Regions from separate parts of the Methylovulum psychrotolerans genome, predicted to be linked through region 2. Evidence: riboswitches for the same ligand, from Rfam matches in the RefSeq annotation. Region 2 holds a riboswitch; the other holds the start of a gene.
The links. Region 2 has a riboswitch for cobalamin ahead of CEK71_RS15505 (TonB-dependent receptor domain-containing protein). Riboswitches for the same ligand answer to the same signal wherever they lie in the genome.

Region 1 (15,419 bases), 900 kb from region 2:
GTTAAATTTCGCTTCCCTAAGGCCTATTGTGGCGGTGGACATTAAGAATTTTCAGGAAAATAACTGGAATAATGACCTTTCCGCCAGAGCCGGGTTTGAATTTGAAAACTTGAAGGTATTAGGGCGCAAGCTCCAAATCTTAGGCGAATATTATAACGGCTACTCACCTAGCGGCCAATTTTATAGAGAAAAAGTGGAATATTTCGGCATCGGGGCGCATTATCACTTCTAACCCAAATAATGGGTCATGTCCGTCCGCAAGGGCGGACAGACAGGGCTTTAAGCCCGCCCATTCCCTAAGATAGGATTGATCATGATGCACCGCTTGCAAATCAAACATATAACGACTTACCAATACGCACAGACCGTAACCCTGTTACCGCACAAATTGCTGTTGCGGCCCCGCGAAGGCCATGACATCCGTATCGAATCGGCGGAACTGACAATTGCGCCCGCCCACCAATTGCAATGGCAGCGGGATGTCTATGACAATGCGGTGGCGTTGGCGACCTTTACCGAGCCGTGCAACCAACTTTTGATAGGCAGCCATATTGTCCTCCAGCATTTTGCCCACCAGCCGTTGGATTTTTTTATGGCCGATTATGCCGTGTATTTCCCCTTCCAGTACGATGCCTCCGAACGCATTGACCTGATGCCTTATCTGTCATTGCTTTATGAGCAAGACCGCCCGGTGTTGGGCGCATGGCTACGGCAATTTTGGTATTCCGGACAAATCGTCGAGACGTATATGTTATTGGATTGGCTCAATAAAGCGATAGCCACCGGGTTCATCTATCAACAACGTGAAGAGCCGGGTGTGCAATCTCCGGCGGCCACCTTAAAAAGGGGCATCGGTTCCTGCCGGGATTTTGCCACCTTATTCATTGAGTCTTGCCATAATCTGGGGTTGGCGGCACGCTTTGTCAGCGGTTATTTATTTTCCCCAATATCCCCACAAGACCAAGGCGCAACCCATGCTTGGTCGGAAGTTTATTTGCCGGGGGCAGGTTGGAAAGGTTTTGATTCGACATCCGGCCAAGTGGTCGGCAACGACCACATCGCCGTCGCGGTAAGCCGCCACCCTGAATTAGTCCCGCCCATATCAGGGGCTTTTATCGCCCATCCCCCGCAATCCCCGCTGATGAGTGTTATGGTCGAAGTCAGCCGTGAACCCGATGCAGCAGACGACGAGGAGGAGGCAACATTTTCTTAAGCTAACAGCTTTTATGTATCTATAGAAATTTTTACATCAACCTGGAATAAGTGAGTATTTATGAGTGATTTAGTTGTTACAGAAAATGATATAAGCAATGAAAAATTAAAAAACCTAACCGTAACCGTCTATATCTGTCAGATCCTAACGTTTGCTTTAGCAGGCTTACCCTTGCTGATCGGCGTGGCGATTAATTTTTACAACCGCAATGAGGTACAAGGAACATGGCTGGAATCGCATTTTAATTGGCAAATTAAAACCGTTTGGATCACTTTGGCAGGTTTTGCTTTGGCAGGTTTGGTCTTAACCATCAATATGGAAATGGCCCTATTTATTTTAATCCCGACCTTAGTGCTGCTGGTTTACAGAATTGTTATCGGTTGGACGACGCTTGCGGCTAACCAGCCCATTAAAATATAGGCTAGACGTTACGCAGTAACGTGGTTTACGCCACTTGCGCTTCACTGCCGAACGGCTTAAGAAACGCGGGCAGCGCTACAAGTCCGATAATGAAAACTAGCTTTGGCCTTGCCAGTTAGGTCTTGAGTGTCTATACTAACGGACAATAAAACTCATACTAGGTATTCTCAGGGCATTGTCCTGGGGATTTAAACGGGAAGCCCGGTGCGTTTGCCTTAAGCGCAAACTAATCCGGCACTGCCCCCGCAACGGTAAACAAGTATAAAATTTGCAACAAGCCACTGTGGTTTCATGGGAAGGCGCAAATTTTGGGAATAATCCCAGCTTGTCAGTCCGGAGACCGGCCTCGTGTTGATGATCAAATTTGTACGCGGAGGGCGTTCAGATGGATTGCCGTTCGCTTTGTCCGACTCTCTGTCTGTTCTTTCTCCCGCGTTAACCTTTACCCGATGGGCGTGCCAGTATTGGCAGGTTTAAGGGGGTATTCACTGGGTTCGCCCTTAACAGGAGAAAGAAACATGTCTGTTGCACCTCTATTGACGGCTGCCGTCACCGCCCCTTCCCAAACCCGCCTGAGCAAAGATAAGTTGGCCTCCAGTGTGCTGACGGCCTTATTAGGCTTAGTGCTTGTTTATGCGGCAGGTTTTGCCGAAAGCGCAATCTTGCACAATGCCGCCCACGATGGCCGCCATTCCGCCAGCTTCCCTTGCCATTAACCATGCCGAACCTTGCTAACGCCCGGCAGATGCTGGTCGCCGCCTTATGGGCGGGGCTATGGGCGGGGCTGTTTCTGACCGCTATCCAACGCCTTCAAGTCTTGCCGCTGATACAGCAAGCCGAACTGTATGAGGTTCAGGCAACGGCAATCCCTAGCCATACCCCTGCCGAGCATGCAGTGCCCCATCAAGCTGAAGAAACGGCTTGGCAACCCCAAGAGGGTTGGGAGCGTACCGCCTATACGGCGGTGGCCAATATCAGTTTGGCGGTCGGTTTTGCCTTATTATTGGCGGCGGCGGGTAATCTGCGGGGCGGTTTGAGTGGTTGGCGCAAAGGCTTAGCGTGGGGCTTGGCGGGTTATGTGGCTTTTTTTGTCGCGCCATCTTTAGGCTTACCGCCGGAATTGCCCGGAACGCAAGCGGCTTTACTAAAAGACCGCCAATTCTGGTGGGTGTTGACCGTGGCCGATACGGCTCTGGGTTTATGGTTGTTGGCTTTTGCCAAAACCTCCACTAATAAGCTGTTCGGCTTAGTATTGCTGGTATCCCCGCATCTTCTGGGGGCTCCGCAACCGGAATTCCATGATAGCGCCGCACCCGCCGAATTAGCCCGACGTTTTATCATCGCCACAACCATTGCCAACGCCCTGTTTTGGCTGGTTTTAGGCGGTTTAATAGGCCGGTTTTTCGCGCCGCACACCGATAATAAGCCCGTATAATGCGCAGCCATCACAAACATGTCCTAATGTGTACCGGCCCGCGCTGTACCGAAGGCGGCTTGCAAGCCGAAAGCCTATTTCAAAAGTTGGGTAAGGCTATCGATAGCCGTCCTGGCCTTACTGTCAAGCGCACCCGTTCGCATTGTTTTGCCGTCTGTAAGGATGGCCCGATTATGGTGGTATACCCTGAAGGGGTATGGTATCGCTGCGCCGATGAAGCCGTGTTAGAGCGTATCGTCGAAGAGCATTTGCAAAATGGCCAAGAACTTAGCGGGCATGTCATCCATCGTTTAGGGGTCGGCGATGTCTAAACCGCTGATTGCCTTGTTAAGCCATGCGCCCAGTGATTTGGCGGTTTTGCACAGTGCCTTGCTGCAAATGCCGGATAGGGCGGTGCAGGCGATTGCCATCAATTTGCAAACGGTGGCGGACGACGCTGAAATGTCGGCCTTGCTGGCGGACATGTTGCAGCCTGTGCGCATTATTGTCTTACGGGTATTAGGACGGCTAGGCAACGTGCCAGGTTTTAGCGAATTGCGTAGGCACGCACAACGCCAAGGCCAACAGCTTTTAGTCATTAGCGGTACGGGCGAGCCTGACCCCGAACTGGCGGCGGCTTCAACGGTCGCGGTGGATGTCCTGCATCAAGTGCAAACCTATTTCCAGGCGGGTGGCAGCATCAATATGGCACAATTGCTGCGCTATCTGTCCGACCATTTCTTATTAACCGGATTGGGTTTTGAGCCTGCGCTTGCCCTGCCTGAACACGGCATTTACCATCCTGATCTAGGCCAAGCCGCCGAGATTGATGAGTGGCTGGCAATCCGCGACCCCGCGCGGCCCAGTATTGGCATTGTCTTTTACCGTGCGCATTGGTTAAGCGGCAATACCCGTTTTATTGATGCCTTAGTGACGGCTTTGGAACAACAAGGCCTGAATGTTTTGCCTGTGTTTACCGCCTCGTTACGCGCGGGCGGCGATAATGGCGGGCAGTTGCCGACCGCCTTGGCCTATTTTAGCGGCGCTCAAGGTGCCCATATCGATGTACTGATTAACACTACGGCGTTTGCGATGGGGGAAATCAGCGCGGGCGGCCCAACTCCGGCGGGGTGGTCGGTAGCGGTGTTGGAACGGCTGAATGTGCCTGTCTTGCAAGCCATCACCAGCGGGATGACCGAAACGCAATGGCGCGGTTCGGTGCGGGGCCTTAATCCTTTGGATGCGGCCATGAATGTGGTGTTACCTGAATTTGACGGCCGCATTATCACCGTCCCCCTGTCCTTTAAGGCCAAAACCGAAGGTTTGCCTCATGAAAGCGTCGAATATCGCCCTGTGGCCGATAGGGTCACGCGCATAGCCGGTTTGGCGGCACGGTTCGCACGGCTTAAACGCCTGCCCAATACCGACAAGCGGGTCGCCTTTATTTTTACCAATTCCAACAGTAAGGCTTCGCAAATCGGCAATGCTGTCGGTTTGGACGCACCTGCTTCTTTGCTGCATATTTTGGCGGCCCTACAAGAGGCGGGTTATCAGATCGGTGAGTTGCCGGACACCGGCACGGCTTTAATCCACGCCCTGATAGACCGTTGTGCTTACGATAACACTTATTTGACCAGCGAACAGTTGGCCAATGCCATAGGGCAGGTGTCGGCGGGGCAATATGCAGAGTGGTTTGCCGAACTGAGTGAGTCTATGCAGGCAAAAATGACCGCACAATGGGGCGAGCCGCCTGGTGCCGCTTATTTGCACAATGGCCAACTGGCTTTGGCGGGGCTGCCCTTCGGTAATGCCTTGGTGATGTTACAGCCGCCGCGTGGTTATGGCATGGACCCCGATGCCATTTACCACCAACCGGATTTGCCGCCTACCCACCACTATTATGCCTTATACCGTTGGCTGAAAGATGTCTGGCAAGCCGACGCGCTTGTCCATGTCGGTAAGCACGGCACCTTGGAATGGTTGCCCGGCAAAGGTGTAGGGCTGTCTGGCGACTGCTTCCCCGACGCGCTCTTGGCCGATTTGCCCTTGTTTTATCCTTTTATTATCAATGACCCCGGCGAAGGTTCGCAAGCCAAACGCAGGGGCCATGCAGTGGTGGTTGACCACCTGACCCCGCCGATGACCACGGCGGATACTTATGGTGCCTTGGCGCAATTGACGCAATTGGTGGACGAATATTATCAGGTCGAAATACTGGACCCGGCAAAATTGCCGCTGTTACAGCAACAAATCTGGGAGTTGGTCAAAGCGACTAATCTTGATGCCGATTTGCAGGCCCGTTTGCTCCATGAGCATCATGACCATGACCATGAACACCCACATGGGCATCATCACCCTCATACCCATCCGGCCAGCAAGCCTTTGTTATCGCCTAGTGTGGCAAAAGTGGGCGGAGGCTTAAGCCCCGTTATGCTAAAACCGCTTAAGATGGGGCAAGGTGTGTTCAAACAGCAAACCGTTGTTGCTGCCCATAGCCATGCCCATGATCCCGAACAATTGCCTGCGGTACTGAAGAAAATGGCTGGCTCTGATGTCGCCCATTTAATCGAAGATTTGGACGGTTATTTGTGCGAATTGGGTGCGGCACAAATCCGCGATGGCTTACATATTCTGGGGCAAGCGCCGGAACAGGGGCAGCAGCTTGACATGCTAGTGGCGATCACCCGCCTACCTAACCAGGACATACCCGGTTTGCAGGCGGAAATAGCCCGCCTATTTGGCTTTGATAGCGGGGAGTTGCAGGAACATCCAGGCCGCCGCCTTAAGGGGCGTTGCCCCGCACTGGAAGCCTTACAAGGCCGGGCGCTGATGACCCATGCGGACATAATGGACAGCATTGATGCTTTAAGCCAACAACTGTTTTGTAATTTGCAGGCTAAGGGCTTCCAGGAAACGGCGATAGGCGATATGGTGGCGGCTACGTTTGCCAACCCCAGTGCCGATCTTCAGGCCATCAGGCAAATAGCGGGTTTTGTTTGCCGCCAACTTGTCCCTAAGTTAAACCAAACTCGCGCTGAAATCGACCATTTATTAGCCGGTTTATCGGGCGGTTATATACCCGCCGGCCCTAGCGGCTCGCCAACGCGGGGCATGGCGCATATCTTACCGACCGGACGCAATTTTTATTCGGTTGACCCGCGTAGCGTGCCTTCGCAATCGGCGTGGCGGGTCGGCCAACAATTGGCCCATGAAGTGCTGGCCCGTTATCAGCGCGAAACAGGTGCTTATCCTGAAAGTGTCGCCATCAGCATTTGGGGGACCAGCGCCATGCGCACTCACGGTGATGATGTCGCGCAAATTCTGGCTTTGCTGGGGGTACGGCCTGTGTGGCGGCCAGAAAACTGCCAGATAACGGGCGTGGCGGTAATCCCACTTAACGAACTTAAGCGCCCGCGTATTGATGTCACTACCCGCATCAGCGGTTTTTTCCGTGATGCCTTCCCGCAATTGATTGATTTGCTTGATGATGCCGTCCATGCCGTGATCGCCCTAGATGAAGCGCCGGAAGACAATTTTGTCCGCAAACATTATCTGGCCGAATTGGCGGGCTTGGTCGGCAGTGGTTTAGCGGCTCCCGAAGCCGCACAACGTGCCGCTTACCGGATTTTTGGTGCGAAACCCGGCAGTTATGGGGCGGGCATTTTGCCGTTGATACAGGAAAAAAATTGGCAGACCGATGCCGATTTTGCCGAGAGCTATATCAATTGGGGCGGCTACGCCTACGCGCGTGGGCAACAAGGCCATGATGAGCGCGCCGCTTTCCGCACCCGTTTGGCGGGGGTGCAAGTCGCTTTACACAATCAGGATAACCGTGAGCATGATTTGTTTGACAGCGACGATTATCTGCAATTTCATGGCGGCATGATCGCCACCATCCGCGCCCTGACCGGCCAGCAACCGCGCCATTATTTCGGCGACAGCCACGACCCGTCCCGTGCCCAAGTCAGGGATTTAAAAGAAGAGACGTTGCGGGTATTCCGCTCCCGCGTGGTTAACCCGAAATGGTTGGCAAGCATCCAACGCCACGGCTACAAAGGCGGTTTGGAATTGACCGCGACCGTCGATTATTTGTTCGGTTACGATGCCACCGCGCACATTATGGATGATTGGATGTATGAACAAGTCGCCGCTACTTACGCCTTAGAACCGGGCTTGCGAGATTTTTTGGCGGCGGCTAACCCTTGGGCGCAAAACGCCATTGCCGAGCGTTTACTGGAAGCCGCCAGCCGTGGCATGTGGGCTAACCCTGAGCAAACGACGTTAGACGCACTGCAAGCGCTTTATTTGCACAGCGAAACCCTGTTGGAAGCGCGGGGCGAAACCCCACGCCTGGCTTGAGATCATGATGAATTTTCCTTTTACCGCCATTGTTGGGCAAACGCAGTTAAAAACGGCCTTATTAATGTGCGCGGTTGACCCTTCCCTAGGCGGGGTGTTGATACGCGGCGATAAAGGCTCCGCCAAAAGCACCGCCGCCCGGGCGCTGACCGATATTTTACCGCTGATAAGCCGGGTGCCTGGCTGTGCTTTTGTTTGTAGCCCTGATATACCCAGCGAACATTGCCCCGTTTGTAACGGCCTTGATGTGGTGGCCGTCGCCAGTCCGGTACCCTTTATCACCTTGCCCTTAGGGGCAACCGAAGACCGGGTGGTCGGCACCTTGGACTTACAGCAAGCCCTAAAAGGCGCGGAGCGGGTATTTCAGCCCGGCTTGTTGGCCGCCGCCCATCGCGGCATACTCTATATTGATGAAGTGAACCTATTGCCCGACCATTTAGTGGATGTGCTGCTGGATGTCGCGGCGATGGGGGTTAACTCGGTGCAACGGGAAGGCTTGTCCGTCACCCATCCGGCACGGTTTAGCCTGATTGGCACCATGAATTTGGAAGAAGGGGATTTACGCCCGCAATTGCTGGACCGTTTTGGCCTGATGGTCGAAGTGGCCGCCCCGCGCGACAAAACGGTACGCGCCGAAGTGGTACGCCGCCGGATTGCCTTCGAGGCCGATACCGCAGGCTATGCCAATAGCTGGCAAGATTCCCAACACAGCTTGCGCGGGCAGTTGGTGGCCGCCCAGCAACTGTTGCCGCAAGTGCTGATGGCCGATGCCTTATTAGCGTTAATCAGCCATATTTGTTGTGAATTTGAGGTAGCCAGCCTACGCGCCGATATTGTTATCCATAAAGCCGCCCGCACCTTAGCCGCTTTGGCCGGGCGCATTCAGGTCACGCCGGAGGACATCCGCACCGCCGCCGAACTGGCCTTACCGCATCGGCGGCGGCGCAAACCTTTCGAGCAACCGGGCTTGGATCAAGAACGTTTGGATGAATTGATGCAAGCGGCTTTGCCGCCGCAACACAGCACTGATGATGGCGAGCCAGACCTAAACACGCCGCCACCTGAAACCGATGGCTTGGACGCGCCGCAGCAAGTTTTTGCCGCTGACCCGGCTACGGCAATGGCCACTATTAAAGTGGACAGCCCTGCCCGGCACTCGGCTTCCGGCAAACGCAACACCGCCTTACATGCCACGCGAGGACAAGTGGTGCGCTCCGTACCGGATAGCCAGCCTAGCAGTTTGGCACTGGCCGCCACGTTACGCAGCGCCGTGTTGCGTGACGGCAGTGACTTTCATATTCAAGCCGATGATTTACATCAACAAATCCGCACCGGCAAAACCGCCAATTTGATCTTGTTTGTGGTTGACGCGTCCGGTTCTATGGCGGCACAACGGCGCATGGCGGCGGTGAAAGGCGCGGTGTTGGCTTTGTTGACCGATGCTTACCAGCACCGCGACCAAGTGGCGGTGATCGCTTTCCGTGGTGAGGCCGCTTATTGGCTGTTACCGCCTACGCGCAGTGTCGAACTGGCCGAACAGCAGTTGCAGGATTTGCCTACTGGCGGCAGGACACCTTTGGCACACGCCCTGCATTTGGCATTGGAAACAGTCGGAACCCGCCAAGGCCTGCCGCCATTATTGGTGCTGTTAAGCGACGGCAAAGCCAATGTGGCCCTGCAAGAAGGCGGCGACCCTTGGCAAGAAAGCCTGGCCTTAGCGCATTTGTGTGCGGATAGCGGCTTACCCGCCTTAGTGCTGGACACAGAAACGGGTTATCTGCGCTTAGGGAAAGCCCGGCAATTGGCGCAAGCGTTACGCGCAGACTGTTTGACCTTGGAAGAATTATCGGCAGAAAATCTGGTGTTGACGATACGCGGACAGCTGCACTAAAAAGCTACCGCTTAAACCATATAAATATACTGTGAACGGCCAAGTTTTCGGCTTTTACCATTCACCGTAGGGTACGCTGTGCGTACTTTTTGCACTGATTTTATGATGGTTTTTTAAAGGTACGCATTATGCCCCTGAGGGTACAGCGTACCCCACCAAAAAACCGAAAACTTGACCGTTTGAAATATAACTTCACATATAGTATTAAATGATTATTTGCATAGGTGCAGGCCCCGGCGACTTGGGCTATTTGACCCGGCGGGGTGCGGAACTGATCGGTAACGCCGATGTGGTCGCTGGCTTTGACGCGGTCGTTAACGTGGTTGCCAGCCTGATTCCGGCGACCGCGCAAACGGTGCTGATGAATTACCGCGACCAAACCGCCCAATTGGCGATGGTCGCCGCCGCCCATCATGCGGGTAAGCGTTGCGTGGTGGTGTTTATGGGCGACATCCATTTTAGCGGTTTCCAATATTTGGAGCGGGTCGAGCGGGCTTGTGGCCATCCGGTGGACACCTTGCCGGGCATATCTTCGGCACAAATACTCGCCGCCCGTGCAAAAGTCTGTTTTGATGAAACCACTTTTATCACCTTCCATCGCCGGGGTGACTTAAGCCCTTTCAAACGCCATTTGCTGCATGTGCTGCAAGATTGTCGCAATGCCATTGTCATCCCTTGCCCTTGGGATGCCGCCCGCTCTTTTATGCCCTGCCATATCGCCGCGTATTTGCTGGAAAATGGCATACCGCCTGAGCAACCTGTGGAAGTGTGGGAAAACTTGACCCGTAATGAGGCCGAATGGCGCGGTTCGCTATCGGCGTGTGCCGGACAGTCATTCAGCGATATGAGCATTATGTTAATCCGCACCTTAAGACCTATGCCCAGTCAAATTGAAGCGCCATGACACCTATAGAACCACACGCGCCGCTGGCGATTGTCATAGCCGGACATGGCAGCCGTGATCCTGATGGCTTGCGGGAATTTGAGGCGCTGATGGCTTTGATCAAACAGCGTGCCCCACACTTGTTGGTCAATCATGGTTATTTGGAATTTGCCAGCCCGACTATTGAAGAAGCCATCGGCGAGCAGATTGCGGCGGGTGCGCAACGCGTGGTGATGGTGCCGGGTGTGTTATTGGCGGCGACCCATGCCAAAAATGATATGCCCAGCGAATTACTGGCGTTCGCACAAAGCCATACCGACCTTGATTTTCATTTTGGCGCACCGCTAGGTTTGCATCCTTTGTTATTGCAAGTTGTCCAGAGCCGTATCATCGCCGCCGAAGCCCAATCACCCCGGACAGTGCGCCGTGATGACACCTGCTTGGTGGTGGTCGGGCGCGGTACCAGTGACCCTGACGCTAACGGCGAAGTCGCCAAGTTTACGCGGATGCTCGAAGAAGGCATGGGCTTTGGCAGCTCTTTCGTTTGTTATTCCGGCACCGCCAAGCCCTTGGTGGCCGATGGTCTGAGGGCGGCGGCGCAACTGGGCTTTACACGCCTGATAGTCGTGCCGTTCTTTCTGTTCGATGGCGTGTTGGTCAAACGCATTTATACCGCCGCCACCGCCCTGCAAGAGCGTGAGCCTGGCGTGGAAGTGTTGCAAGCGGGCTATCTGGGGGTACATCCCTTAGTGGCCGATGTCTTGCTGGCACGGGCGCAAGAAGCCGTGGAAGGGCGGGCGGCAATGAACTGCGCCTTATGTAAATACCGGGTGCAGATTGTCGGTTTTGAAGAACAAGTGGGAGAGCCCCAGCGCCCGCACCATTGGCAGGTACGCGGCCTGTCGGCTAAGGAAGCGGCTCCCGAACGCACAACTACTGGCGTGACGGAGTTTGCGGCTTATCTTCCCCATCCTATTGAGGCGGAAAGCTTCCGCATTATCGCTGCCGGACGCGATTGGTCGGCGTTTCCACCTGACCAATTGACCATTTTACAACGCTTGGTGCATACCAGCGGCGATTTTCATGCCGTTGATGACCTTTATTTTTCGGCGGGGGTGGTTGAGATCGGCATCCGTGCCTTATTGCGTTGCAAATGGGTGGTGACGGATGTGACGATGGTACAAACCGGGCTGAAACGGGCGTTATTGGCACAATTGGGTATTGAAACCTGGTGCGGTGTCCATGATCCAGAAACAGTGTTGATGGCCGAAGCGCACGGCATTACCCGCTCGGCGGCGGGCATCCGCCGCGCTTGGGAAAAATTCGGCAATGATATGGTATTGGCCATTGGCGATGCCCCCACCGCGATTATGGAAGCGACCCGCCTGATCCGTACACAGGGCTGGCGGCCACAGCTGGTGATTGGTTTGCCGGTCGGTTTTGTCGGCACTTGTGAGGCTAAGGCCGACCTTCAGCGTTGCCTGCAAGTGCCGCGTATCACCAATAGCGGAACCCGTGGCGGTTCGCCGTGGGCGGCCAGCGTCGTTAATGGTCTGATGATTGATGCGGTGAACCAGCTTGCAGCCAGTACCGCCCCCTGATTTGCAAGAATTTTCCCTCGCCGAGCTGGCCCCTAATGGTTTGCGGCGCGGACGCACCACCGGCAGCTGCGCCACGGCGGCGGTTAAAGCGGCGTTGACCTTGTTGTTGCAAAACCGGATTTGCCAGCAAACTGCCGTGACCTTGCCTGATCAGCGGCATTATCTGTCGGTACCGATTGAGGCGGTGTTTTGGCTGGATGCACACAGCACCCGCGCCGAAGTCCGCAAAGACGGCGGTGACGACCCCGACAATACCCATGGCGCGATCATTTTTGCCGAAGTGCGCAAAAATGCCGTGGCCGACATCCGCTTTTTTGCCGGGGCTGGGGTCGGTACCGCCACCCAACCGGGTTTGCGGGTGGCGGTGGGCGAACCGGCGATCAATCCGGTGCCACGGCTGATGATGCGGCAAGCCGTTATGGACGTGTTGGAACAATTCGGTTTGACGGCGCAAACGCCGGGGTTTGATTTGACTATCGGCTGCGAAAACGGGGCGGTTATTGCCGAAAAAACCTTTAATCCCCGCTTGGGTATTGTCGGCGGCATTTCCATTTTGGGTACATCCGGCATTGTCGAGCCCTTATCATTGGCTTCTTGGTTAGCATCCATCGACGTATATATCCGGGTGGCTTTAGGTGCCGCCGCACCTGGCATCGCCTTATTGCCGGGCAAGATAGGCCGTGGCTATGCCCAACAGGTGTTGGGTTTATCGCCGCAACAAGCCGTGCAAATGGCGAATTTTTTCGGTGAATCGCTGGATTTCCTCCAGCAAGCTTTACGCGAAGAAGACCGCCAGTTACAGGTGTTATGGCTATTGGGCCATCCTGGTAAATTGGCGAAAGTCTTGGCGGGCGCTTGGGATACCCATTCCGGCAAAAGCGCGATGGCCATGGCGGCAGTGGCGACAGTCGCCGCCGATTTGGGCTTTACCCACGCACAAGTGCAGGCCATTACCCAAGCCAATACCGTCGAAGCGATTATCGGCATTGTGCCGCAACCGCAAGCGCGTGTGTTGTGGTTGGAAATAGAGCGGCGGATTGCCGTATTAGTCCGGCAACGTACCCCAGCGGTAAAGCGTGTGGAAGTGCGTTTATTTAATTTACAGGGTGAAACATTAGGCAGCGCATGAGCAATTTAGGGACATTTTGGGGTATCGGCGTAGGCCCTGGCCCTGCGGGGTATCTGCCGTTGGCGGCGGTGGCCGCGTTACAGGCGGCGGACATCATTTTTGCCCCGAAGGCGACCACTGCCGATAGCTCCATTGCCGTACACTGTTTGGCGGGTATTGCTATCGAGCCAAGCCGGATACGCGAGATCGCCTTTACGATGGACCCGGACCGTTCGGTGTTGAGCGAACATTATGCGGCGTTGGCGGAGACTATCGCCTTGGAATTACAGGCCGGCCACTCGGTTGCTTATCTGACCATCGGCGACTCGCTGACCTATTCCACTTATGGTTATATCCTCAGCGCCTTACAGGATATTCTCCCCACCGCCCCATTACACACCTTTCCGGGCATCACCAGTTATGCGGCAACCGCGGCGGCCTTAAATTGGCCGCTGGGCGAAGGCAAGGAGCGGGTGTTGATTTTGCCCTGTCCTGAGCAAGCCGACGCGCTTCGCGCCGATATTGCCAGCCACGATATTGTTATCCTGATGAAAATTGGCAAACGCTTGCCGTGGGTATTAGCGTTGTTGCATGAGTTGGGCATTAGCCAGTATTGCGCGTTTGCGCACCGGATTGGCTTGGCCGATGAAATCCTCAGCAATGATCTGGACACCTTAAACACTACAGCGGCGACGGGTTATTTGGCCACCTTACTGATCCGCAAAACCCCCAAAGGCAAACGTTAATGAAAGTCTATTTTATCGGTGCAGGCCCAGGTGCCGCCGACCTGATTACCGTGCGCGGTGCGAACGTGCTCGGACAAGTGGAGATGCTCTTATATGCCGGTTCCTTAGTATCGACAGAGATGCTGGCTTATTGCCGTGCCGATGCCGAGATCATCGACACTGCCGAGCTTGACCTGGAGCAACAGGAAGCCTGTTACCGCCGCGCCCAAGCTGAAAACCTTAACGTGGCGCGGCTGCATTCCGGCGATCCGGCCATTTATGGCGCGACCGCCGAACAAATGCGCCGTTTGGAGGCACTGGGCATAGATTATGAGATTATCCCCGGTGTGTCGTCATTTACCGCAGCGGCGGCGACCATTAAGGCCGAACTGACTAAGCCGGAAGTGTCGCAAACCATTATCCTGACCCGCGTTTCAGGCCGCGCTTCCGCCGTGCCGGACAGCGAAGCCATCGCCTTGCTGGCAGCACACCGCGCCACGATGGCGATTTTTTTGTCCGGGCCACATTTGAAGAAAATTGTCGCCGATTTGCGCCTGCATTATCCCGACAGTACCCCAGTGGCGTTGGTGTATCGGGCCAGTTGGGCGGAAGAAAGGAGCTTACAAAGCACTTTAGGGCAATTGCTGGGCGAAATTAAGGCCAGTGATTGGAATCTGACCACCATGCTTTTGGTGGGGGCGGCGTTAAGTAAGGACATTGCCGCCGAATCGCGTTTATATGCCCAAGATTACACCCATATTTTTCGGGTTGTGAAGAAACGGCCAGGCCAGCCGCCCGGCGAATGAACGGGGAACTGGGCATTTGGTTAGTGCGTCCGGCCAGCGAAGCCTTGGCGGAGCGGTTACGACAGCAATTAGGCGGGGTGTTATATCGGCCTTGGCAACAGAGCGGGCAACCGCAACAGGCACTATTCGCCCAAGCCTACCGCCAGCATCGGCAATGGCTGATGTTGGCGGCCAGCGGCATTGCCGTGCGTTTTCTTGATGGCTTGAGCCATGATAAGCACAGCGATCCGGCGGTGGTGGTGATTGATGAGGCCGGGCGGTTTGCGGTGTCCTTATTGGCGGGGCATGAAGGCGGGGCGAACCGTTTGGCTTACCGTGCCGCCAATGTGCTGGGGGCAGTGCCTGTGATTACCACCGCCACCGAAGCCTTAAAGCCCTTGGTGGTCGGTATCGGTTGCCGTAAAGATGTGGGCGTGGCGCAGATTAGCGCCGCCGTTCAGCAGGCACTAGGGCTACGGGCCATCATAGAAATCCGCGAACTGGTCACGATTGACCTGAAAGCCCAAGAACAAGGCTTGCTCGAATTTTGCCAACACTATGATCTACCGTTGCGGGTATTGGCCAGCGAAACCGTCGCCGCACGCGAATGGCTGACCCAGCCTTCTGAGTGGGTACAACAGAATATCGGTTTGGCGGGGGTATGTGAGCCTTGCGCTTTGATCGCCAGTCCGCGTGGGCGGCTGATTGTGCCAAAGACCGCCTTGGCCGGAGTGGCGGTGGCGATAGTGGAAGATACGCTGGCCTGATAGGCCACCATCACCAACAACGGCATCCTCCGTACGGAAGGATTTTCAAACTTTACTATAAACAGCAACATGAAAGGTGTCTTAAATTTAGTCTCGGTAGGCCCCGGTTTTGCCGATTTGATTGTCCCCCGTGCCGAGGCGGCTTTGCGCGGTAGTGAGGTGATTGTCGCTTATGAATTGTATTTGCGTTGGATAGGGCCGTGGCTGGACGGCAAAGAAATCCATACCCCACCGCTAACCCAAGAGCGTGAAC
Region 2 (15,419 bases):
GATGCACCAGCATAAAGTAACAGGGGCAATATGGCGGACAGCCGCCTTAATGGTGGGTTCATACACTTCTCCTAAGATGGGTTTTAAGTAGTGGGCCGATAGTATAAAATGATAAAATATCCCTATATTCAAAAGCTTAAGCAGAGTTCGTGCCAGTTGTCTAAATCTTGGGCATACCTTAAAAATAGTGGCGTTTCTCAGAAAAACGCACCAATGCAATGCAAATTAACCGTTATATGCACCATCAGCTAACAATATGGCTGTATTGCCGACAGTGACAGCGCTTGCTTTGCTGATAGGGTTAAGGCGGCATAGGCTGACAAACCTATTTTGGGTGATGCCGCTTTAAATTGGCTTAATAAATGCTTGTTATTTAAGGTTAAGATATCACCTTTACTCCGAAGTCAGCGAGCCGACCATGACACAAACAGCAGAAGGCACTTTTAATCCAGCATTTCATTTTCTGGGATTAATCCAAAAAACCATCGCCGACGGTATCACCCGCCATTGCGTCCATCCAGGTTGCCCGGAAGTCTATCTGGTGCCGACCGAACACACCTATTATACGGCGACGGCGAATATTGACGCGTTGACCGCGCTGTGTTTGGCCGCCCCGTTCGATTTGAACGTCGAATTGTTGCCCGATTGGCGACCACCCGCCGCCGCCAAAGATAACGATGTGCAGGCCGGACGGATGCTGATCCACCGGAAAACGGTTGCATCTGGTAGCGGGCTGGTCGCCCGTCCGCTGTCAGAGTTGATGTGGTTCGCCACCTTATCGGCTTCTAACGGCCAGTTACTGCAAGGTTGCCATGCTGACGTTGCGGTACGCTTAAAAGAAATGCCGGATTTCTCACGTTTTTACCATCGCGGCTATGATTTGGTGTTGGCGGATTTTTTGCTGAAAAAACGTGCCGACTTACCGACGGCGGCACAAGCGACGGGTATTCCGTTGCCCCATGTCTTCGAGTTTTACAATGCCTGTGTTGTGGTCGGCTTGATCGAACAAGGCAATGTGTTCGAGCCTGCCCACTATCTGCTGGGTTTATTGGATAAGGCAAATGCCGATAAGCAAAGCCGTAGTTGCGCCCTGACGGGTAGTAAGCCTTTAATCATTGTGCCTAACGAAGGTAAATATTACACAGAATTGGATCTGCTCGGCATTGCCAAGCTCTGCTCCACGTTATTGGCGGGTATGGAAGTGAGCATTGTTGACCATAACCAAGACAAGGAAGAAGTGGTGCAAATCGGGCGGACGCGGGTACGCCGGAAAGTGGCTTCGGCGTTGCCGTTATTGCCGTCCCATCCGCTGGCCGACTTGCTGTTCCGCGCCGCCTTATATGCCTCGCAAGGCCGCCTGCTGTATGGCTACGACCTTGATACGCCCGTCCGCCTTCACGATTGGCCGTCCAAAACCTTGCTGCGGGAATCCGCCACGGTGATGGCGGAACGCTATATCTTCCCGCTAACCGCCTTCATGACCGCTAATCCCGCCATGAGCCTCCCCGATATCGCCAAAGCCACCCAGCAATCTCTGGCGAAAGTGATTGATTTCCATAATGCTTGTGCCGTGCTGGGCTTGTTGGAACATCCGGCTTAACAGGGCTGATGCTTTAGGGAAAAGAAAAACCCGCCAATAGGCTATATGGGCATATAATGCCTATAAGTAGGCGTTCATCTATTTTTTAACATTCGTGAATTCAACCCCGTCCCCACCCGCCCTTTAGCAGGGGAAGGAGCAAATCCCCTGCACCTAGTACCCTTCGGCTTCGTTCAGGGGGCAGCAAAGCTAAAAATGTCAAAAGATATATGCGTACCTACTTAGTCATGGCGTGTCCGGCTTAAGGTTTTTGCTAAAAACAACCTAATGGCGCCGCTCGAATGGCGAACTTTGTTTTCATCATCTAGGCGGCATTATTTATGAACAGGATTGTTATAGCAGGACTTTTTTTTATCAGCTTAGCGGGTTGTGTGGAGCAGCCAATACAAGGCGGGGGTGCTGGTGGGGGGTATAGTAGGCGGCTTCCGGGATGGTCAGGCCCTGTTCTTTCATCACTGAAAGCAGTTTTTTTCTGAATGCCGCTGGATAAGCCATTCGTTTTCCATTCAAGATGATCGTTTTTACAATAGCCTATTATCATATCAAATTATATTGGCTTGGCTATATTTAGACGCTACGCTAGCGTGTACTTTAGCGTGGCTTCTTTGGTAACCTCAATTAGCCGCCTGGTGATGTCGGCAAAAGAAGGCCGCCGCTTACTGTCATCCGCCAAACATGCCGACTGTAACTCTGTAAGAAGCTTAAGGGCATTCAGGCCTTTAGCTGTGGGATGGCAGCGTTCAAGCAATTCTTCTAAGAGGCAACCAAAAGCTCTGACTTCAAGCCGCTCTAGCCCATCGGCAATGTCCTTATCATGGGTCGGGTAAAACGATGCCGCACCGAAATCGCCAAGCAATGCCCGTCCCTGAGCGCAATGCAGAATATTATGGCCATAGAGGTCGCCATGCAGGATGCCTTGCTGATGCAAATGCTGGGCGGCCGAAGCAATGCCTTCTGCTATCTGTAAGACCATCGGCAAATCGAAACGGGTATCTGAGGGGTAAATGTCGCGCGTGCAAGACGCAAAGCTAGGAGACCCTGCCAGCGTGCTGAATGCCGGGCTAATCAGTTCCAGCACTAAGCCGCTGATACCCGACGGATGGCCGCTCACCCTGCCCAACACTGTAATGAGATTGGGATGTTGTCCGGCCGCGACGGCTGCCGCCATTTCAGAATGTGGCAAGCCGTCACTGGTCACCGCACCTTTGAACAGCTTGGCCGCAACATGACAAGAGCTGCCGTCAGGCTTGTGATAGTTAACGCGATGAATAAACCCAGACGCGCCCTCGCCTAACAGATGCTCACAATCTAGGCTATCCCAGGGAATATCGGCAACCGAAGCCGTCAGTATCCTGTTTTCCCATTCAGCCCCGAAGGGATTGCCGGAATAGGCCAGCCACGATAAGCGCGGCAAAGACAATAACCAAGCCGGCAAACTATTAAGCCGATTGGCGGCGATACGGAGTAATTCAAGCCGTTTGCAGTTGGCCAGGGAGTCGGGTAAGGTTTGGAGATGATTGCCGGCCAACATTAACTTTTGCAGTTGGGTGCAGTTCCCTATTGCCTCAGGCAGCGCTCCGATCGCGTTATCCGTCAGAATCAACCACCGTAACGCAGCAGGGAGCGCCTTGGCGGGCACTGTGCGGATGCGGTTGGCCTTAAAGCCGATCATGCTCAGTTCAGGGCAACTGCCCAGCACTTCCGGCAATACTGTGAATTGGTTATCGGAGCAGAACACGATACGCAGCTTACTCAGCCGCGCAAAATCATTGGGGAGTTCAGAGAGCGCGTTGCCGGATAGGTCAAGAATCTCCAGCGTATCCGCCAGGCTCATAATCTCGCGGGGGAAACGGCTTAGGCCACAGGACAGTTTCAGATGGCGAATACCGGCAAGCGCACCGGAGCGGAGTTGGTCGATTGTTTGCATTGCTAAGCCTTTGACATTACTGAAATACCCTGCGTGTCTATTTAACGCCGGAAGCGGTTTTTCTACATTATCAGCGAAGGGTACGCTGCGTATATCCTTAGCCGCCAAGTAAGAGAGGTATGGCCTATCTTACTTGGCTAGGCCGCTGTCCGCAAACGCCTGTGATGCCACAACCACTGACAAATAAGCCCGGAAGTGCCGCACAGACAGTTTACTGTTTGTATTACGGCCTTGAATCTGAGTAAGTGGCCCGGCTGCCTGTCTCAGCTTGCGTCACTTTGGGGTGCTGGTGGATTAAAGTCTGTCCGAAGTGGTGGCTACCTAAAAATGGTCTAGACTATTGGCCTGTTATCCAAGGTTGAGGGTTTAGGGTAAAATGTCCCGATAAATCTGAGTCTATTCAGTTGATCGATAGGGGTTAAAATCAGTGCGTTTAAAGCGGAAAACCCTAATAACGCTATGAAAGACATTTTTATTGATTTTTTGAAATCGGACATTCTTGCCCTTAAGTTTTGCTGCCTTGTAGTTATTCTTAAGTGAGCAGAAATTCATCTATTTTTTTCTTTCATGTTTAAACTAAAACACTTCCAACTGGCTTTAAGCTTTTATACCCGCTTACCCACCCCGCAAAATCTAGATTACCAACAACTGCCCCAGGCCAGTGTTTATCTGCCGTTGGTGGGGTGGGTGGTGGGGCTTGGGTGCGGGTTGGTGTTTGCTGGAGCGGCGTTGTTATGGTCGCCATGGACGGCGGCTATTTTGGCGGTGGTGGCGGGAATTTTTTTAACAGGGGCGTTCCATGAGGACGGTTTTGCCGATGTTTGCGACGGTTTTGGCGGCGGTTGGGGGCAGGAGCGGATTTTGGAGATTATGAAGGATTCGCGGGTGGGGGCTTATGGGGCTATCGGCATTGGTTTGTTGCTGCTGTTAAAAATCAGCGTGTTGGCGGCACTGCCGATGGCTGTTGTGCCGTGGTTGTTGTGGGCGGGGCATAGTGCTAGCCGTTTGCCGCCGTTGTTGTTGATGCGCCGTTATGAATATGCGCGGATCGGCGCTAGCAAGGGTGCGGCAGGGGTGTTTAAGCCGGACAGTCGGGCGTTGGGCTTTGCGGCGTTGTGTGCGCTGTTGCCGTTGCTGGGTCTGCCGCTGTGGTGTTGGTGGGCGGTGTTGCCGATGTTGGCGGTTAACGCGCTGTTGGGCGGGTATTTTTACCGTCAGATCGGCGGTTATACCGGGGATTGCTTGGGGGCGGCGCAGCAAGTCGCGGAGGTGGTGTTTTATTTAGCGGTGAGCGGGTTATGGACATTTATTTGATTCGCCATACGCAAACGGCGGCGGCACCTGGTTTATGTTACGGGCGTACGGATATTGGTTTGACGGCGGGTTTTACTGAGGAGTTGCAGAAAATCCGCGCTAAGTTGCCGCCGTTGGCCAGCGATTGTTTGGTGTTTTCCAGCCCTTTGCAACGGTGTCGGCTGTTGGCGGAGGCGTTGTCGGGGCAGGTGCGTTTTGATGACCGTTTGTTGGAGATTAATTTCGGGGCTTGGGAAAATACGCCTTTTACTGCGATTGACGAAGCGGCGTTGCGGTATTGGACGGAACATTTTGTCGAGAGCACCCCGCCGGATGGCGAAAGTTTTACCGATTTATGGCGGCGGGCGGGTGCGTTCTGGCAGGATTTGGTCTGTCATGAGGCCAAGCAAGTCGTGGTGGTGACACATGCGGGGACAATCCGGGCGTTGTTGGCGCAGGTGTTGGATTTGCCGTTGGCGAATGCTTTTCAGTTCCGTATCGGGTTAAGTTCCGTGCATAAGCTGCATTACACGCCTGACTATACTTATATCGATTATCTTAACCAATAAGTGCTATGAAGACTCTTTTTATCGGCGGTGTTAAAAGCGGTAAGTCGCGCTTGGCGGAGGCGTATATTTTGGCGCAGGCGGGGCAGGTGCAGCCGTATTATTTGGCGACGACCGAGTTGCTGGATGTGGGGATGCGGGCGCGGATTGCCGAGCATCAGGCGCGGCGGCAAGCGGCGTTTAGTACCTTGGAGGAGCCGCTGGACTTATTGGCGGCGGTACAAGGTTGTACCGCGCCCGTGTTGGTGGAGTGTGTGACCATGTGGCTGAACAATATGCTGTATCACCACTATGGCGAGGCGGAGATTTTGGCGCGTTTGGCGGCGTTATTGGCATGGCCTGGCGATTTGGTGCTGGTGCATAATGAAGTGGGTTTAGGCGTTATCCCGGATAATGCTTTGGCGCGGCAGTTTGTCGATTTGTCGGGCAAGGCCGCGCAGATGATGGGCGCGGCTTGTGATAAGGTGTTTTTTTGCAGCGCGGGCTTGGCCTTGCCGATGAAGTGAGGCGGTCAGGGGAATAGTTGGGGTTCGCTCGCCGCTGTCCAATCGGGATATTTGCGCATGATGGTGTTGAAGTGTTCGGAGGCCAAGAAATTGTCTAGCCACTGCTGGACGGCAGTATAGCCGCTGTGTTGGAACCAGTGCGGGTCGACGGCGGCGAATTGGCGGACGAACGGTAAGATAGCGGCATCGGTTAGGGAAAAGTCTGCACCGCTTAACTGCGCGTGCTGTTGCAAGCGCCCATTCAGTATCGCCAAAAATTTGCTGCCTTGTTGCCGATAATACGCTAAAGGGTAATCGGGATAGCGGTCGGCGTATTTGTAGCGGTCTAAAAAATATTTAAATTCGCCGTCGTTTTGGGCGATGAGCGCAGGGTCGGCGAGCCTGAGCCAGTGGGCGGGGTCTTGTTGGCCTAATGCCCAGTGCATAATGTCCAAACTTTCTTCTAGCACTATGCCGTCGGGTAAGTGCAAGACGGGGACGGTAGCCTTAGGTGAGAGGGCGAGCAGTTCTGGCGGTTTGTTTTTTAACGCCACTTCCCGAAGTTCGGTGCGGATGCCGCTATAAGCTAGGGCGAGTCTTGCCCGCATGGCATAAGGGCAACGGCGGAAGCTGTAGAGAATGGGTAGGGTGGCGGACATGGTTACGGATGGGTTGAAAAAGAGCTTATTAATCCAGAAGGGAAGGGGGAAAGCAAGTTTTCCTTGTCTTCCAGCCGTTGCCAGACGGCAACTTTAAGTTGCTATTCGGCGACAAAAACCTATAATGTTCGCTTGCTTTTAGGTTCCGGCGGATAAATGTCTGTCGGTTAAACGGGAAGTCGGTGCTTTAAGCCGACGCTGCCCCCGCAACGGTAATTCAGTAAAGGCTTGTCGAAATGCCACTGTGCTTTGTGCATGGGAAGGTGACAAGTCAGGCTCCTGCCACTGTTAAGCCCGGAGACCGGCCTAAAAGCGTATTCGGCACAGCGGCGGGCTGTTCTGCGAAATAAGGCTATGGCGCACTCCCTTGTGCGTAGGCCTGCTTTTGTGTCTGTCCGCGCTGTGATTCTCTTTTCACGATGCGCGGGCGGCGCAGAGGACATCATGCAAAAAATTATAGCCACTCCTTTTTTAAGTCTTATTATCCCTTTTTCTAGCGTTTATGCCGGGCAACCCGTCGATTTGCCAGGCGTTGTTGTGACCGCGACCCGTGCTGAAACCTTGCAAAACGAACTGGCGGCAGGGGCTACCGTCTACACGCGGCAAGATATTGAGCGCTTGCAAGTCAAAACCTTACCCGATTTGTTTAAAGGCACGCTAGGTGTTGATATTGCCCAGAGCGGCGGCTATGGGCAAACTACCGATTTGTTTTTGCGCGGGACTAACCCTGGGCATGTCTTGGTGCTGATTGACGGCATTAAGGTCGGCTCGGTCACTACCGGGACAATGCCTTATGAGTTGATCCCTATTGACCAAATCGAGCGCGTGGAAATCGTTAGGGGGCCGCAATCGAGCTTATACGGTTCGGAAGCTATCGGCGGGGTGATCCAGATTTTTACCCGCAAAGGCAGTCATGGTGATGATAAGCCGCATGTCAGTTTGCAAGCGGGCGGTGGCTCTTATGACACGGCCCATACTGCCGGGACGGTCAGCGGTAATCTGGGCAGCAATTGGTATAATTTGGGGGTGTCGCATATTGATTCGGCAGGCTTTAATGCTAAACAACACAGCGACCCTGACCGTGACGGTTATGAAAATACGGGGGTCAATGCCCGGTTTGGCCATCGGTTTGCCAATGCTGCCGAAATTGAGGGGTTTTTTCTCCGGTCACAAGGCACTAACCAATATGATTCCAGTTTTGGCGGCAATAATTCGGCGTTTATCAATCAAGTGTTTGGCCTGACCGGGCAGATGGATGTACGAAAAGATTGGCATACCTTATTACGCTTGGGCCGCAGTACCGATGATTTGGACACTTTTTTCCCGGACGGCAGTTTCGAGAGCCGTTATAACACGACCCGCTGGAACGCCAGTTGGCTGAATCAGGTGCGCTTAAGCGATGCCCATCAGTTGACGGTCGGTGCGGATTACCGTTTGGATGAAGTGGCGAGCGGTGATTTGGATACTTATAGTCCGGGTTTTAATACTTATAGCCAAAAGTCGCGTTATGATGCCGGGCTGTTTTCGGAGCTGCATAGCCGGGTGTTGGAGCGGCATTTTCTCAATGCTTCGGTGCGGGGCGATAAGAATGAGGCTTTTGGCGATTATGTGACGGGCAGTGTCGGCTGGCGTTATAACTCAGTGCTGGGCATTAACCCTTTCGCGAGTTTCGGTAATGCTTTTAAGGCTCCGACCTTTAATGAGCTGTATTGGCCGAATACCGGGTTTGGCGGCGGCAATCCGCACTTAAAGCCGGAAGAGTCGCAATCGGTTGAAGTGGGGGTGTCCGGGGTGCATAAACAAGTGCAATGGGAGTTACGCGCGTATCATACCGATGTCGACCAGCTTATTTCCGGCTGGCCGCCTGTCAACGTCAATAAGGCGCGTATTGAAGGCATTGAAGCGCAATTGGTGACGGATTTCTTGGGCTGGCATCATAAGCTCAATCTGAATTTGTTGAATCCGGTGGATGTGGCGACGGGCCTGCGTTTGCAGCGCCGTGCCGATAAGTCCTTGTCATTTGATTTGTCGCGCTCTATCGGGGTGTTTGATGTTGGGGCGGCGGTGTTGGCGCAAGGCGACCGCCCGGATATTGACTACAATACTTATCCTTATCAACGCGTCAGTCTGCATGGTTTCGTTACCGTAGATTTGCGTGCCGCTTGGCATATCAATAAAAACTGGCTGCTCAGCGGTAAATTGAACAATTTGCTGGATGAAAATTATCAGACAGCCAATGGTTATAATACCCCTGACCGAAACTTTTTTGTCTCAATCCATTATAACGATTAAGCTACACGGTATGGGTGTTGTTTGGCCGTTTGGTAACGCCCCGCTGAAGCCTTGAGTAGGGCTTAAATACGGGGTGATGACAGTTTTTTATGTAATTTGGAGAATCTTATGAAGTTGACTATGAATAATACGGCTATTTTGCCATTGTTGGCCTTGATGGCGGCGACCCGCGTGCATCATTTCGGTTCGGCGTGGTCTTTGCCGGACGCGTCGCTGGCGGTGTTTTTTCTGGCAGGCCTGTATGTGAGCCAACGGGCTTGGCTGGCGGGTCTGTTACTAGCGGCAGGATTGTTGGATTATCTGGCGATTAACCAATTTAACGTCAGTGATTGGTGTATGTCGCCTGCTTATGGGTTTCTGATCCCGACTTATGCGGTTATGTGGTTGGCCGGGCGGTATTGCCGCTTGTTTATGGCGGTGGGCCAACAGGGTTGGCTGTTGTTGATGGCGTTGGCGGCGGCTTCGGCTACGGTGGCGTTTGTCATTTCCAACGGCAGTTTCTTTCTGTTCTCAGGCCGTTATGCCGATATGCCGATGGTGGATTATAGCCTTTCGGTCAGCCAGTATTTTCCCGCTTATGTTGGTGCGGCGGTGGCTTACGCAGTGGCGGGTTTTGCGGTGGTTAAGGCCGTTGGGGTGTTGATGGCGGCGGTTGGGCAAGAAAAAGCCGTTTAAGCTTTTTGTAACCCGCCCAAGGTCAGGGTGTCCCTGGCCTTGGGCGGGTTGATCCCGTTTAGGCGATAAAGCCGTAATCCGCCAAGCTGGTGTTGGCGTTAGTGCCGAGAATGGCGATGGTCGTCAATTCGCTGGCTGTCACTTGCGCGTCGGCATTGGCGGCGGTAAATAAGAAAATGCCGCTGGCCGTGCCGTTATCGACCACGAACAAGGCGGTGTGGCCGACCGTATACGCGGCGGTTGCCGAGCCGATGGCGGCGGCGGCAGAGCTGGTGGTGATGCCGCCGCTGATGTTTTGCTGCATAATCACCAATTCCGCGCTATTGGCAAAACCGCCTGTACCGGAAGCCCTCACCACACCGCCGTCCACTAAGGCGTTGCCGTTACCGATATGGATGCCCGCTTGGCTAACCAGCAATTTATCGGAGCCGGAGGCAAAATCGTTGACCGCATCAAAGCCTACGGCGCTGTTAAAGACAAACATATCGGCTCCCGCCCCGCCGGTCAGTTTATCCGTACCCGCCCCACCTGTTAGGGTGTTGGCACTAGCGGTGCCTATCAAGGTGTCGTTAAAGCTGCTGCCAGTCAGGTTTTCAAAATTTAATACTGTGTCTGTCCCTGCCCCTAGGGTGTTTTGTGCGCCGCTGATACCCAAGTTGACGCTGATACCTGCGCTGGCGTTGGTGTAGGATACCGTGTCGGTGCCGTCCAGGCCATTCAGGATGTTGTTGCCGGACGTACCGGAGAGGGTGTTGTTGAGGGTGTTGCCCGTGCCGTTTAATCCCCCTGCGCCTAATAGGTTCAAATTTTCCAGTTGGTTGCCTAGGGTATAGGTGATGCTGCTGTTAACGGTGTCTAGGCCTGAATAATCGCTGATGACATCGCCGGCATTATCAACAAAATAGGTGTCGTTGCCTTCGCGCCCGTTCATATAGTCGGCACCGCCTGCCCCGTTCAGAACATTGTTGCCGACATTCCCTACTAAAATATCGTTGCCTGCTTGGCTACCCGTGAGGTTTTCGATATTGCTTAAAGAATCCCCTGAGGCATCGCCGCCTGTGGCGGTGTTATCCCAAAGCCGAACCGTTACGGCGAAGGCCGAATCAAGGTAGCTGGCGGTATCGGTACCTGTGCCACCATCTAAGCTATCTCCGCCTGTGCCGCCCGTTAAAATATCGTCACCCGTACCGCCGTTGAGGGTGTCATTATCGCCGCCGCCGAATAATTGGTCGTTGCCGGCGCCACCCAATAGTATATCTCTTCCGTCATTGTTATTGCCGCTAGGGCTGCTGCTTAGGTAGCCATAAAGCAGGTCGTCGCCCTGTTCGCCGAACAGGCGGTCATTACCTGTGCCACCGGATAGCTTATCGTTACCTAGGCCAGCAAAGAGGTCGTCGTTCTTGTTGTTGATGTCTGGATTGGTATCACCCGTGAGGGTGTCGTTGGTGTTGGCGGCCGCTAAGATGGCATTGCTCGCCGTCAGGCTACCTGGCAGGACATGGAGGAAAAAAACGGCATTTTCAAAACCATTAGCATAATAAATAAGCGCGGAATCAAGCGTGGTCGAGAGAAAGCTGAGGGCTTTAATGGTGTCGAAATCGCTGATACCCAGCGCGGTCACATCAATTTTATCTTGAGTGACATCGAAATCGGTGATGGAGTCATTTTGCGAACCGCTTTCGGAACGTAAGATAAAGGTGTCGGTGCCTGCTCCGCCTGTCATAAAGTCATCGCCTGCGCCGCCATCGAGTATATCGTTGCCGTCACCGCCGAACAATTGGTCGCCCTGAAGTCGCCCTATGCTATTATAGCCGCTACTGCCGCCATAGAGCCGGTCGTTACCTGCGCCTCCGTACAATGAGTCAATGCCGTCTAAGGTGCCGTTAATTTGTCCGGCGGTGTTGCCATAGAGAATATCGTCGCCGCTTTCGCCGAAGAGGCGGTCATCGCCGAGGCCTCCTGAGAGGATGTCGTTACCGAGTCCGCCGAACAGGTCGTCTTTCATGTTGCCGCCGTTCAGGGTGTCGTTGCTGATGTTAGTGGCAAAGATAAAATCTGCGGCGAACAGGTCGTCTTTGCGGATGCCGATCATGAGGGAGGTTATCCAATTGTCATTTCGATAAAAGCCCAGGCCTGCGTTATTGTTGTTATCTTCGACTAAGATATTTTGTAGGGTGGCAAAATCGGCAATGCCCAACTGCCTCAGGTCAATGCGGTCTACACCCAATTCGAAATCGGAGATAGTGTTACTGGCAGGGGTGTTTTCGGTATCAATGACGAAGGTATCTTGCCCTGCTCCGCCGATGTAATAATCGCTGCCGTTGCCGCCGTCTAAAATATCGTTGCCATTGCCGCCGTAGAGGGTATCATTGTCGTCACCGCCGTAGAGGGTGTCGTTACCGTCAAGCCCTACCAGTACATCAATCCCACCTAGACCAAAAATTTGGTCGTTACCTGCCGTGCCGTTCAGTTGTTCGCCTGCATTAGTGCCTGTGATTGCCATAAGATTATCCTTGTTAAGTAAGGTGTTAAAGAGGAGGGTAGAAGCTTTGCAAAGCTTGGCGGGTGTCGCCGCCATTATCCGCTTGAAGCTGGGCGATATTCAAGAAATTATTAGACAGAATATTTTTGTGTAACTTGGTAAAATGTTCCGTGAACTTTTTCATGCCAACTGTCCGTGAGTTAACTATGCCTAATAAAATATTCAAGAAAAGCCAACCCAAGCCCAGTATTACCTTAGTGCCTAGTTTGGGTTTGGATGTTGATGACCTTGTTACCGATTTTAAGCGTAATTATAGCCATCGTCTAGGCCGCGACCAAAACTGCCGCTCGCCACATTATGCTTACGAGGCTTTATCGCTGACCGTCAGTGACCGTCTGATAGAGCGGTGGAAAAACACTTACAATGCCTATCGTGACCAGGATTGCCGCCGTGCTTATTATCTGTCGATGGAGTTTCTGATGGGGCGGACGCTGAGCAACGCCATGCTCAACCTCGGCATCAGCGATGCGGTGCACAAAGCCATGCATGACGTAGGGTTAGAGTTGGAAGAGTTGTTGGAAAGCGAACCTGACGCAGGTTTGGGTAATGGCGGCTTGGGACGCTTGGCGGCTTGTTTTATCGACAGTTGCGCGACTTTACAATTGCCTGTGACCGGGTACGGCTTGCGTTACGAGTACGGGATGTTTACGCAAACTATTGCCAATGGCGAACAGGTGGAAAAACCCGACCATTGGCTGCGCTATGGGAATATCTGGGAAATAGAGCGTTCTGAATACGCTTACCGTATCAAGTTTGGCGGCCATACCGAGCGGCATATTGACGAAAACGGGAATGTGCGGGTGTGTTGGTTGGATACCCATGATATTTTGGCGATCCCTTATGACACCCCTGTACCCGGCTATCAAAACGGCACGGTCAACACCTTGCGCTTATGGAAAGCGGCCGCTACCGAAGAGTTTGATTTGCAGGAGTTTAATGCCGGTGACTATGCCGAGTCGGTGGCGGCAAAAAACACCGCCGAAAACATCACGATGGTCTTGTATCCTAACGATGCCAATGAAAACGGTAAGGCATTACGCCTGCGCCAACAATATTTGCTGGCTTCAGCCAGTTTGCAAGATGTGATTGCCGGTTGGGTGCGCGATCATGGTCGGCATTTTGCCCATTTTGCCGAAAAAAACTGCTTTCAGCTCAATGATACCCACCCCAGTATCGCGGTGGCGGAACTGATGCGCCTGTTAATGGACATTCATGGCTTAAGCTGGGATGCGGCTTGGAAAATTACCCGAAACACGATGGCGTATACTAACCATACTCTGTTGCCGGAAGCATTGGAGCGTTGGTCGGTCGGCCTGTTCAAGCAGTTGCTGCCTAGGTTGATGGAAATTATTTTTGAAATTAACGCCCATTTCTTGGCCGAAGTGTCCACACATTGGCCGGGTGACAATGAGCGCTTAAAACGTATGTCCTTAATTGAGGAAGGCCCGCAGCAATATGTCCGCATGGCGTATTTGGCGATAGTCGGCAGTTATTCGGTCAATGGTGTGGCGGAACTGCATTCTAAGCTGTTGCAACAAGGCTTGTTCCGGGATTTTTATGAGCTATGGCCGCAAAAATTCAATAACAAAACCAATGGGGTCACGCCCCGCCGCTGGTTGGCGGCCTGTAACCCTGAATTGGCTGAGCTATTGACCGAAACCATCGGTGATGGCTGGATAACGGATTTGTCAGAGTTGCAAAAACTCAAACCGTTTGCCGAGGATAAAAAATTCCGCAAACGTTGGCATACCGTCCAACAGGAGGCTAAACAGCGGTTGATTGATTTTAAAAAGCAGGAATTGGATGTGGACTTAAAGGTCAATGCCTTGTTTGATGTCCAGGTTAAGCGTATCCATGAATATAAACGTCAGTTACTGAATGTCCTGCATGTTATCCATCTGTATGACCGTATCAAACGCGGTGACATCGCCAATTGGACGAACCGTTGTGTGTTGATTGGCGGTAAGGCCGCGCCGGGGTATTTCATGGCGAAAAAAATCATTAAATTGATTAATAATGTCGCTAATGTCATTAACCATGACCCCGAAGTGGGCGATAAGCTCAAGCTGGTGTTTTTGCCGAATTACCGTGTCTCGGCAATGGAAAAGATTTGTCCGGGCACGGATTTGTCGGAACAGATTTCTACGGCGGGTAAGGAAGCGTCCGGCACGGGTAATATGAAGTTTATGATGAACGGAGCCTTGACTATCGGTACTTTAGACGGTGCGAATATTGAGATTAGGGAAGAGGTGGGCGACGATAATTTCTTTTTGTTTGGCTTGACCGAAAGCCAGGTAGAAGAACTGCGCCACCATTACGACCCGGTGGCGATGATCGAAAACGATGTCGATTTAAAACGGGTGTTGATGCTGCTGGAATGCGGGCATTTTAGCCAATTTGAACCGGGTATTTTTGATGCGGTGATCGCCTCGCTGAAAAGTCCGCAAGATCCGTGGATGACGGTGGCAGATTTCCGCAGTTTTATCGATGCCCAAAAACAAGTGGAAAAGGCTTATAAAGACCAAGACCGCTGGACAAGAATGAGTATCTTAAACTGCGCGGGTAGCGGTAAGTTTTCTACTGACCGGACGATTAATGAATATAATCAGGAAATATGGAAACTGACCCCTGTGCCGATCAGCCAACCTTAAGCATGTTCCATATTGTTTTATACGAGCCGGAAATCCCCGCCAATACCGGCAATATTATCCGCTTATGTGCCAATGCGGGGGCATCGTTGCATTTGCTTAAACCCTTGGGGTTTGCGATGGACGATAAGAAGTTGCGCAGGGCAGGGCTGGATTACCACGAATGGGTAACGGTGCAAACCCATGACTCGTTGGCGGATTTTCTGGCGGCGGTTAAGCCGGCGCGGCTATTTGCGCTGACCACCAAAGGCCGCCAGCGGGTTTGTGATGCGGCTTTTCAGGCGGGTGACGCGCTGTTGTTCGGCCCTGAAACCCGTGGCTTGCCGCCTGAGGTGTTGGCGGCTTGCGGCGAACCGCAGTGCTTGTATCTGCCGATGCAGGCGGAAAGCCGGAGCCTGAATTTGTCCAATACCGTGGCGATTGTGTTATACGAAGCGTGGCGGCAAATGGATTTTGCCGGGGCTTTGGTGAAGTAAAGGCATACCTAGCGCCCGCTAGCGGTGCGGGCCGGTTTTAGCCACCAATGAGGCTGTTTTTATGTGGATTATTATTTTTATCATCGCCGTGCTGTTTGTCTTAGGCAGTGCCTTGCTGTTATTGCGCTCGGCGAACATGCCAAAAATCCCCGCACAGCTAAAATCAAAGCCTTATGATGACGATGATAGCGGGTGGTGATGTGTTTTTTGTTGTTTTCAGCCTAACGGAATCCCGTGCAAAAACCGTTTAAAATCC

Region 1: it holds a riboswitch for cobalamin, as region 2 does, so the genes downstream of both, CEK71_RS11325 (CbtB domain-containing protein) here and CEK71_RS15505 (TonB-dependent receptor domain-containing protein) in region 2, are expected to answer to the same signal.

What each region holds. Positions count from the first base shown of each region.
Region 1 is NZ_CP022129.1:2,492,485-2,507,903, forward strand. Features, by position in the region: gene CEK71_RS11310 (DUF1207 domain-containing protein) at 1-232, shown strand, start outside; gene CEK71_RS11315 (transglutaminase family protein) at 314-1,213, shown strand; gene CEK71_RS11320 (DUF4870 family protein) at 1,274-1,633, shown strand; cobalamin riboswitch at 1,776-1,996, shown strand; gene CEK71_RS11325 (CbtB domain-containing protein) at 2,152-2,349, shown strand; gene CEK71_RS11330 (CbtA family protein) at 2,352-3,068, shown strand; gene CEK71_RS11335 ((2Fe-2S) ferredoxin domain-containing protein) at 3,068-3,379, shown strand; gene CEK71_RS11340 (cobaltochelatase subunit CobN) at 3,372-7,406, shown strand; gene CEK71_RS11345 (magnesium chelatase subunit D family protein) at 7,411-9,297, shown strand; gene CEK71_RS11350 (cobalt-precorrin-7 (C(5))-methyltransferase) at 9,506-10,201, shown strand; gene CEK71_RS11355 (precorrin-8X methylmutase) at 10,198-11,781, shown strand; gene cbiD (cobalt-precorrin-5B (C(1))-methyltransferase CbiD) at 11,759-12,910, shown strand; gene cobI (precorrin-2 C(20)-methyltransferase) at 12,907-13,635, shown strand; gene cobM (precorrin-4 C(11)-methyltransferase) at 13,635-14,420, shown strand; gene CEK71_RS11375 (cobalamin biosynthesis protein) at 14,417-15,166, shown strand; gene cobJ (precorrin-3B C(17)-methyltransferase) at 15,236-15,419, shown strand, end outside.
Region 2 is NZ_CP022129.1:3,396,386-3,411,804, forward strand. Features, by position in the region: gene CEK71_RS15470 (ammonium transporter) at 1-62, opposite strand, end outside; gene CEK71_RS15475 (hypothetical protein) at 419-1,600, shown strand; gene CEK71_RS15480 (leucine-rich repeat-containing protein kinase family protein) at 2,175-3,527, opposite strand; gene cobS (adenosylcobinamide-GDP ribazoletransferase) at 4,095-4,841, shown strand; gene cobC (alpha-ribazole phosphatase family protein) at 4,826-5,389, shown strand; gene CEK71_RS15495 (bifunctional adenosylcobinamide kinase/adenosylcobinamide-phosphate guanylyltransferase) at 5,395-5,892, shown strand; gene CEK71_RS15500 (glutathione S-transferase) at 5,898-6,530, opposite strand; cobalamin riboswitch at 6,654-6,854, shown strand; gene CEK71_RS15505 (TonB-dependent receptor domain-containing protein) at 6,975-8,822, shown strand; gene CEK71_RS15510 (hypothetical protein) at 8,931-9,497, shown strand; gene CEK71_RS15515 (beta strand repeat-containing protein) at 9,556-12,000, opposite strand; gene CEK71_RS23240 (hypothetical protein) at 12,026-12,163, opposite strand; gene CEK71_RS15520 (glycogen/starch/alpha-glucan phosphorylase) at 12,186-14,690, shown strand; gene trmL (tRNA (uridine(34)/cytosine(34)/5-carboxymethylaminomethyluridine(34)-2'-O)-methyltransferase TrmL) at 14,693-15,163, shown strand; gene CEK71_RS23245 (hypothetical protein) at 15,225-15,362, shown strand; gene uvrB (excinuclease ABC subunit UvrB) at 15,398-15,419, shown strand, end outside.